3 regions of the Actinoplanes sp. NPDC051388 genome follow, and region 3 is predicted to be linked to each of the others. Evidence: predicted binding sites of a transcription regulator. Region 3 holds the regulator's gene; each other region holds the start of a gene.
The links. The regulator HrcA, encoded in region 3, represses chaperone genes, less so after heat shock. The targets are predictions, from matches to a motif close to GGTTNGCACNCTCNNNNNGAGNGTGCNAACC.
Positions count from the first base shown of each region.

Region 1: groES (co-chaperone GroES) is a predicted target of HrcA. The motif match lies at 2,012-2,042, and genes of this name have one in related genera.
Region 2: groL (chaperonin GroEL) is a predicted target of HrcA. The motif match lies at 1,612-1,642, and genes of this name have one in related genera.

Region 1 covers NZ_JBVJIP010000003.1:382,057-385,328, forward strand. The annotation lists gene groL (chaperonin GroEL) at 1-1,502, opposite strand, end outside; gene groES (co-chaperone GroES) at 1,576-1,890, opposite strand; gene ACZ6TI_RS10280 (class I SAM-dependent methyltransferase) at 2,128-3,272, shown strand, end outside.
Region 2 covers NZ_JBVJIP010000002.1:706,003-709,274, forward strand. The annotation lists gene ACZ6TI_RS07550 (GNAT family N-acetyltransferase) at 1-493, shown strand, start outside; gene ACZ6TI_RS07555 (hypothetical protein) at 432-926, opposite strand; gene ACZ6TI_RS07560 (GNAT family N-acetyltransferase) at 928-1,461, opposite strand; gene groL (chaperonin GroEL) at 1,796-3,272, shown strand, end outside.
Region 3 covers NZ_JBVJIP010000014.1:75,099-78,370, reverse strand. The annotation lists gene dnaJ (molecular chaperone DnaJ) at 1-661, opposite strand, end outside; gene hrcA (heat-inducible transcriptional repressor HrcA) at 696-1,718, opposite strand; gene ACZ6TI_RS31075 (DUF4870 domain-containing protein) at 2,257-2,592, shown strand; gene hemW (radical SAM family heme chaperone HemW) at 2,617-3,272, opposite strand, start outside.

The DNA.
Region 1 (3,272 bases), on a different contig from region 3:
GCGTTGCGGGTCACCTTGACCGGGTCGATGATGCCGGCGGCGGCCAGGTCGACATATTCGTCGGTGGCCGCGTTGAGGCCGTGGCCCCAAGCGAGCTCGCGCACCTTGCCCACCACGACGTAACCGTCGTGGCCGGCGTTCTGCGCGATCCAGCGCAGCGGCTCGTCCAGCGCCTTGCGGACGATCTGGACGCCGATCGCCTCCTCGCCGGTGAGGCCGAGGTTGCCGTCGAGCACCGGGATGATCTGCGAGAGCGCGGCGCCGCCACCGGGGACGGTGCCTTCCTCGACCGCAGCCTTGGTCGCCGCGATGGCGTCCTCGATGCGGTGCTTGCGCTCCTTCATCTCAACCTCGGTGGCCGCGCCGACCTGGATCACCGCGATGCCGCCGGACAGCTTGGCCAGCCGCTCGGCGAGCTTCTCCCGGTCCCAGTCGGAGTCCGACGCCTCGATCTCCTTGCGGATCTGCGCGACGCGGTCGCCGATCTCGGAGGCGTTGCCGCCACCGTCGACGATGGTCGTGTTGTCCTTGTCGACCACCACACGCCGGGCGCTGCCCAGCATGTCCGGCGTCACCTGGTCGAGCTTGTAACCCAGCTCCGGCGCGATCAGCTCGCCGCCGGTGGCGATCGCCATGTCCTGCAGCATCGCCTTGCGGCGGTCACCGAAGCCCGGCGCCTTCACCGCGGCGACCTTGAAGGTCTTGCGGATCGCGTTGACCACCAGGGTGGACAGGGCCTGGCCCTCGACGTCCTCCGCGATGATCAGCAGCGGCTTGCTGGACTGCAGGATCTTCTCCAGCAGCGGCAGCATCTCCTCGACCGAGGAGATCTTCTGCGTGGTGATCAGGATGTAGGGGTCGTCGAGGACGACCTCCTGCGACTCGGCGTCGGTCACGAAGTTCGGCGAGATGAAGCCCTTGTCGAACTGCAGACCCTCGGTGATCTCGAGCTCGGTGCTGAGCGCCGAACCCTCCTCCACCGTGATGACGCCGTCGCGGCCGACCCGGTCCATCGCCTCGGCGATCAGCTCGCCGATCGTGGCGTCCTGGGCCGAGATGGTGGCCACGTTCGCGATCGCCTTGTGGTCGGCGACCTCGACCGCCTTCTCCAGCAGCGCCTTGGACACGGCCTCGGCGGCCAGGTCCATGCCCCGCTTGAGGCCGATCGGGTTGGCGCCCGCGGTCACGTTGCGCAGGCCCTCGCGGACCAGCGCCTGGGCGAGCACGGTGGCCGTGGTGGTGCCGTCGCCGGCGATGTCGTTGGTCTTGGTCGCCACCTCTTTGACCAGCTGGGCGCCGAGGTTCTGGTAGGGGTCCGAGAGCTCGATCTCCTTGGCGATGGTCACGCCGTCGTTGGTGATCGTCGGAGCGCCGAACTTCTTGTCGAGGACGACGTTGCGGCCGCGCGGCCCGAGGGTGACCTTGACCGTGTCGGCGAGCGTGTTGACGCCGTGCTCCAGCAGGTGCCGGGCGTCGTCAGAGAAACTCAGAATCTTCGCCATTTATGGTCCCTTCAACGCGCCGACGCCCTGGACCGGAGAGCCGGGCCAGGGCGGCAACGCTGTGAATAAAGGTCTACTTCTCGATGACCGCGAGGACGTCGCGGGCGGAGAGCACCAGGTACTCCTCGCCGGCGTACTTGACCTCGGTGCCGCCGTACTTCGAGTAGAGCACCGTCTCGCCGACCTTGACGTCGATCGGGACGCGGTTGCCCTTGTCGTCGATGCGGCCGGGGCCGACAGCGAGGACGGTGCCCTCCTGCGGCTTCTCCTTGGCGGTGTCGGGGATCACGATGCCCGACGCCGTGGTCGTCTCAGCCTCGTTCGCCTGGACCACGATGCGGTCCTCGAGCGGCTTGATCGCAACCTTGGTCGCGGTAGTCACGGGCATACCCTCCTGGGTACGTTCTGCCGACCGAAATGCGGCCGGACTCAATGCCTCATGCCACCGGGCGGGGCCGTCGTCGCGGGTGCCGGTCCGCCTGGCGCAAGCGCGTCCCGGAACGGGCACACGCTGGCACCCTCATGGTGAGAGTGCTAAGTCGGAGGTTATGCCGGAACTAGCACTCCGTCAACCAGAGTGCCAGCCGTTCGCTCAGGGGTGAATGGCAGGCGAGAATGGCCGATCGTGGACCTCGAACTGCTGGCTGAGCTGCGTACCCGTCGTGATGTCCTGGAGGCCGCGGCGGACCTGGCCGGCGGCGACCCGCTGACCGCGGCCACCGGCCTGCGCAGTCGTGGTGTCGAGCCCGCGCTGGCCGCGGCCGCGCTGACCCAGGCCGAGTTTCGCCGGCGGGCGCGGGCGAAGTTCGGGCCGGCCGCGGATGCGATGTTCTTCACCCGTCCGGGTCTCGAGCAGGCGACCCGATCGGTGGTCGCCGAGCGTCGGGCCGTCCGGTTGGTCGCGGCCGGCGTGCGCCGGATGGCGGATCTCGGCTGCGGGCTGGGCTCGGACGCGCTGGCCGCGGCCCGCGCGGGCATCGAGGTGTACGCGGTGGACGCCGACCCGCTGACCGCGGCGATCGCGGCGGCGAACGCCGAGGCGCTGGGGTTGAGCGATCGCATCTCGGTGGCCTGCGCCGACGCCACGACCGTGCCGGTGGAACGGTTCGATGCGGTGTTCGCGGATCCGGCGCGGCGACGGGCGGGACGGGGGCGGGTGTTCGACCCGAGCGCCTATTCGCCGCCGTGGGATTTCGTGGCCGGGCTGGCCGAGCGGGTGCCGCGGACGGTGCTCAAGCTGGCGCCGGGCATCGATCACGGGTTGCTGCCGCCGGGGGCCGAGGGGGAGTGGGTGAGCGTGGGCGGCGATCTGGTCGAGGCGGCGTTCTGGTGCGGGCCGCTGGCCGAGGTGCCGCGGCGGGCGTCGCTTTGGTCTGCGCTTTCGGCGGCGGGGGGCCAGGTTGAGGGCGGTCAGGCGCTCCACGGCGACGGTCGCGCTTCCTCTGAGGGCGCAGAGCGCTCTGCGCCCTCTGGGTCCGCTTCCTCTGAGGGCGCAGAGCGCTCTGCGCCCTTTCGGGCGGCCGCTTCCTCAGAGGAAGCAGAGCAAGCCCCGGGTGCTGCGTATATGTGTGCAGAGCAAAGGTGGCACGAGCTGACCGGCGAAGCGGACCAGCCCGCGCCGGTCGGATCGGTAGGTCGCTACCTCTTCGACCCCGACCCCGCGGTCGTGCGGTCCCACCTGGTCGCGGCGTTCGCCGAGCGGGTGGGTGGCCGCCTGGCGGACCAGGAGATCGCTTACGTGTACGCCGACCAGCCCGCCGCCACGCCGTT
Region 2 (3,272 bases), on a different contig from region 3:
TGCCGACGGATACCGTCTGGTCACCTGGCTCGGCGTGCCGCCCGACGAGTTCATCGACGACGTGGCCGAGCTGGACAGCAGCTTCATGACCGAGGCGCCGACCGGCGCCCTGGAGTGGGAGCCGGAGAAGGTCGACGCCGACCGGGTCCGCGAGGCCGAGCAGAACCGCCTGGACCGGGGCATCGACCGGATCCACGGGGGCATCGTGCACGACGCCACCGGCCGGCTGGTCGCCTGGACCACACTGTCCGGCCCGCAGGTCCACGACACGCACATCTGGCAGCACATCACGCTGGTCCATCCGGGGCACCGCGGTCACCGGCTCGGCCTGATCGTCAAGCTGGAGAACCTGAAGCACGCCCTGGCCCGCAAGCCCGCGCTCGAGGCGATCGACACCTTCAACGCCACGTCCAACGCGCACATGCTCGCGATCAATCGGACGATGGGCTTCCAGGCGGTGGACTCGTGGATGGAGTGGCAGGAGACGATCTGACGAAGCGCGCGGCCCAGGGGCGCAGCGGCAGCTCGCGGTAGCCCCCGGTGTGCAGGCCGGCGTGCCTCTCGAAGGCGTTCCGGGAGCCGTAGGAGCCGGTCATCGCATAGGAGTAACCGCAGGACAGCCAGTAGGCCGGCCAGAACAGCGGGCCGAGCACGGCGTATTGCCCCGCGTGCCGGCTCTCGTGGTGCAGCAGGTCGGCCCGCTCCTCGGCCAGCAGCCACTCGGCGGTGCGGCGCGTCATGATCACCGAGCCGACCGTGAAGCAGGTGGCCGGGGGGACCTTGCGGCGGTAGCCCTCGGCGATCAGCACGCCGTTGCGCCCGCGCCGGATCTTGGCTCCGGTCGCCACGGCGACCAGCAGCCCGACCGCGGTCGTGCCGTTCACCGCGGTGAGCAGGGTGCGGGCGAGGTGCCAGCCGCGCGGCATGTCAGGCGCTCCGGCGCATCTGCAGCTCGGTCAGGGCCGGGATCACCGGGTGCCGCACGCGCACCCCGGTGTCGGCGAAACCCAGCCGCTCATATGCCCGCACGGCCCGGTCGTTGCCGACCACCACCTCGAGCATCAGCTCGGTGCGCCCGGCCTGCCGCGACCACTCGGCGACCGCCTCCACCAGATCGGGCAGCACCCCGGTGCCGCGGTGGGCGGGTGTGATGTAGATCGCGAACACCACCGTGGTGCCGGGCTCCTCGGGCAGCACCGTGCCGCCCGCGTGCCCGACCAGCGGGCCGCCCGGGTCGGCCACGAACTGGGCCAGCGACCGCCCGGCCGACGCCTGCGCGACGCGGCGCCGGAAGTCCTCGTGCGGGCGCGCCGCGGCCTGCGCCAGCGTCTCCAGGAACGCGAGCGGGCTGTCGGCCAGCATCTCCAGGCGCAGCGCCCGCATCCGGGCCGCGTCGCCGGGCGTCACCCGGTGCACGGTGGTGCGCTGCGGGGTTGCCGACAGCCGCGGGGTTGCAAGCATCGCCATGCTGCCTGCCTACCGCCCGTGCGAGCGGGCGGCAAGCCGGTTGCGCCTTTCCGACCGCCCGGCAGGCGTTTTCGCCATAAGCTGAACTAGTCTCGCGACTAGGCGTTCTTTCTTGCACTCGCCCCTGGAGAGTGCTAAACAGGTGATTGGCACTCGCGCCATGTGAGTGCCAAGCAGGTCGGGGCGGTGAGGTTCCGGTCGGGCACCGCCATCGGTGGTCCGGCACGGGCCGGTCGTCGCGGGCTATCCGGCTCGGCCTGAGGACGTCGCATCGCCAGGTGGCGACGTCCGCAGAGGTTCCTGTGAATGTCCGGGAGGACACAGCCGTATGGCCAAGATCATCGCATTCGACGAGGAAGCTCGTCGCGGCCTCGAGAGCGGTATGAACCAGCTCGCCGACGCCGTGAAGGTGACGCTCGGCCCCAAGGGCCGCAACGTCGTGCTGGAGAAGAAGTGGGGCGCTCCCACCATCACCAACGATGGTGTGTCGATCGCCAAGGAGATCGAGCTCGAGGGCACCTTCGAGAAGATCGGCGCCGAGCTGGTCAAGGAGGTCGCCAAGAAGACCGACGACGTGGCCGGCGACGGCACCACGACGGCGACCGTCCTGGCCCAGGCCCTGGTTCGCGAGGGCCTGCGCAACGTCGCGGCCGGCGCCAACCCGATGGCCCTCAAGCGGGGAATCGAGGCCGCCGTGGCCAGCGTCTCCGAGGCGCTGACGCAGCTCAGCAAGGACGTGGAGACCAAGGAGCAGATCGCCTCCACCGCCTCCATCTCCGCCGGTGACTCCACGGTCGGCGAGATCATCGCCGAGGCCATGGACAAGGTCGGCAAGGAAGGCGTCATCACCGTCGAGGAGAGCAACACCTTCGGGCTCGAGCTGGAGCTCACCGAGGGCATGCGCTTCGACAAGGGTTACATCTCGGCGTACTTCATGACCGACGCCGAGCGCATGGAGGCCGTCTTCGACGACCCCTACATCCTGATCGCGAACAGCAAGATCTCCGCGGTCAAGGACCTGCTCCCGGTCCTGGAGAAGGTCATGCAGGGCGGCAAGCCCCTCGTGATCATCGCCGAGGACGTCGAGGGCGAGGCCCTGGCGACCCTGGTGGTCAACAAGGTCCGTGGCACCTTCAAGTCCGTCGCCGTCAAGGCCCCGGGCTTCGGTGACCGTCGCAAGGCGATGCTGGACGACATCGCGATCCTGACCGGCGGCACGGTCATCAGCGAGGAGGTCGGCCTCAAGCTCGACGCCGCTGACCTGTCGCTGCTGGGCCAGGCCCGCAAGATCGTCATCACCAAGGACGAGACCACGATCGTCGACGGCAACGGCAACGCCGAGCAGATCCAGGGCCGGGTCAACCAGATCCGGGCCGAGATCGAGAAGTCGGACTCCGACTACGACCGCGAGAAGCTGCAGGAGCGCCTGGCCAAGCTGGCCGGCGGCGTTGCGGTGATCAAGGTCGGCGCGGCCACCGAGGTCGAGCTCAAGGAGCGCAAGCACCGCATCGAGGACGCCGTTCGCAACGCGAAGGCGGCCGTCGAGGAGGGCATCGTGCCCGGCGGTGGCGTGGCCCTGGTGCAGGCCGGCAAGACCGCGTTCGACAAGCTCGACCTGGTCGGCGACGAGGCGACCGGTGCGAACATCGTCAAGGTCGCGCTCGACGCCCCGCTGCGTCAGATCGCCGTGAACGCCGGCCTCGAGGGCGGCGTCGTGGTGGAGAAGGTGCGCAACCTCGAGGCGGGTTACGGCCTGAACGCCGCGAACGGTGAGTACGTGGACCTGCTGGCCGCGGGCATCATCG
Region 3 (3,272 bases):
CGGTCAGGCTGCGGCGGGTGCGGATGCGGCCGTCGCCGGCGCAGGTCGGGCACGGGCTCGGGATCACCGTGCCGTGGCCCTGGCAGACCTGGCACGGGCGGGACGAGACGACCTGGCCCAGGAACGTGCGCTGCACGCTCTGCACCTCGCCCCGGCCGCCACAGGTCTCGCAGGTGGCCAGGTGGGTGCCGGGGGCCGTGCCGGCGCCGGAGCACTGGGTGCAGAGCACCGCGGTGTCGACGGTGATCGGGGCCTCCACGCCGAACGCGGTCTCCACCAGGTCGAGCTCGAGGCGCAGGATCGCATCGGCCCCGGCGCGCGTGCGCGGACGCGGGCCGCGCGAGGCGCCACCGGCGGCGGACCCGAAGAACGCGTCCATGATGTCCTGGAAACCGACGAACGGGCCGGCGCCGGGGCCACCCGGACCCGCGCCGCCGCCACCGGGAGCCAGGGGGTCACCGCCGAGATCGACGATCTGCCGCTTCTGGTCGTCCGACAGGACCTCGTACGCCGCGTTGATGTCCTTGAACTTCTCGTGCGCCTCCGGATCGGGATTCACATCCGGGTGGTACTGGCGGGCCAGCTTGCGGTAGGCGCGCTTGATCTCGTCGTCGGTGGCTTCCCGGCTGATGCCGAGAATTCCGTAGTAGTCCTTCGCCACGGGCTTTGGAGTCCTCAATGTAAGCGCAGATCAATCAATTCTGGGCCAGTAGGTCGCCAACGTAGCGTGCCACTGCACGCACGGTGGCGATCGTGCCGGGGTAGTCCATGCGGGTCGGGCCGAGCACGCCGAGCCCTCCCACGATCGTGGTGCCAGGGCCATAACCCGAGCTCACCACCGATGCCGACCGCAGGTTGTCGATCTCGTTCTCGTCACCGATCCGGACCCGGGTGGTGCTCGGCTCCACCTCGCCGATCAGCTTGAGAAGGATGACCTCCTCCTCCAGCGCCTCGAGCACCGGGCGCAGCGTGCCCTGGAAGTCGAGCACGCCACCACGGGTCAGATTAGCCGTGCCGGCCAGCGCCAGCCGCTCCTCGGACCGCTCCACCAGCGTTTCCAGCAACACCGACGCCAGACAGGCCATCGTCGTGCGCTTCTCCGGTGCGCTGTCGTCGACCAGCGCCTGCACCAGCGGCGGGGTGTCCGCCAGCCGCTGTCCGCAGAGCTTTTCGTTCACCTTGCGGCGCAGATCGGTCACATCCTCGGCGGCGGTCGGCACCGGCAACTCGACCAGCCGCTGCTCGACCCGGCCGGTGTCGGCGATCATCACCAGCATCACCCGGGTGGTGGAGATCGGCACCAGCTCGAGGTGACGCACCGCCGAACGGGCCAGGCTGGGATATTGCACCACCGCGACCTGGCGGGTGAGCTGGGCCAGCAGGCGCACCGTGCGATGCACCACGTCATCGAGATCGACCGCGCCGACCAGGAAACGCTCGATCGCCCGCCGCTCGGCCGGGCTCAGCGGCTTGACCCGGGACAGCCGGTCGACGAAGAGGCGGTAACCCGCGTCGGTGGGCACCCGGCCGGCGCTGGTGTGCGGCTGCCGGATGTAACCCTCCTCCTCGAGGACCGCCATGTCGTTGCGCACGGTGGCCGGGGAGACACCGAGCTGGTGGCGCTCGACCAGGGACTTGCTGCCGACCGGCTCCTGGGTCGCGACGTAGTCCTCGACGATGGCCCGGAGGACGTCGAGCTTGCGGTCGTCCAGACTCATCCGGCCCCTCCCCCGCTCGCTGGCACTCCTGATCGCAGAGTGCCAGTCTACGTCGCTGCTGGCCGCCGCGCGATGATCGCGAGGAGGCGTCGTCGGATGTCTATTCTCGGACGTTGACAGCATGTTGCTCTCGACGGTATTGAGCTGCGGTCCTACGGTGTCAGCCATGACTGAACCACCTCGCCCGCCCGGTGACGGTAATCCTTACGACCCGACGGCACCGATGAACCCACACCCGGGTAACGATCCGACCTCGGGATCAGCCCCGCCGCCAACGTACGGCTCGCCGCAGCCGCCAACGTACGGCTCTCCTCCGCCGTCCTCGGGCGCAGGCGGTTACGCACCTCCGCCGTCCTCCGGCGCGGGTGGCTACCCGCCGCCTTCGTCCGGTGCCGGTGGTTACGGCCCGCCGCCCGGCTCCGGTGCGGGTGGCTACGGCCCGCCGCCCGGCTCCGGTGCGGGTGGCTACGGCCCGCCGCCCGGCTCCGGTGCGGGTGGCTACGGCGCCTACGGTGCTCCGCAGGGCGGTCCCGCGCCCATGGGATATGCCAACAACGACGAGAAGACCTGGGCGTTGATCGCGCACTTCGGTGGCATCATCGTCGGGTTCATCGCGCCGCTGGTGGCGATGCTGGCCAAGGGCAACGAGTCGCCGACCGTGCGCGCGCACTCGGTGGAGGCGCTGAACTTCCAGATCACCTGGGGCGTCGCCACGATCATCGCCTCGGTCCTCGCGGCCTGCACCTTCGGCGTGCTGTTCTTCCTGCCGCTGGTGACCTGGGTCGTGGTGATCGTCTTCTCGATCCTCGGCGGCATGAAGGCCAACGAGGGCGTCCTCTACCACTACCCGATGACCTTCCGACTCGTGAAGTGAAGTGCCGATCTGCTGCCCTGGGTCTCAGGGCAGCAGGTCACGCACCACCGCGTCGGCGAGCAGCCGGCCGCGCAGGGTGAGCTCCAGCCGCCCGCTCGCAAAAGCCTCAGGATCCAAGAGCCCATTCGCGTACGCCCGGGAAGCGCCGTCCGCGTCCACGTCCGCGAGGGCGATGCCGTCCCGCAGGCGCACCCGCAGCATCACGTCCTCCACATGCTGGTCGTCGGCGGTGAGCAACTCCCGCCCGTGGCCCGGCGAGACCCCCTCGGCGAGCCGGCCGGCGTACGCCGAAGGGTGTTTGACGTTCCACCACCGCACGCCGCCGACGTGGCTGTGCGCGCCGGGCCCGAGCCCCCACCAGTCGCCGCCGGTCCAATAGAGCATGTTGTGCGCACAGCGCGCCGCCGGGCCGGTCGCCCAGTTGGACACCTCGTACCACTCCAGCCCCGCCCTGGTCAGCGCCTCCTCGGCGGCCAGGTAGCGGTCGGCGGCCACGTCGTCGTCCGGATAGGGCAGCTCGCCGCGGCGCATCCGGGCGGCCATCCGGGTGCCGTCCTCGACGATCAGCGCATAGGCGCTGACGTGATCGACGCCGGCCCGGACCACCGCGTCCAGCGACCCGGCGAAGTCCTCCGCGGTCTCCCCCGGCGTGCCATAGATCAGGTCCAGGTTGACGTGCT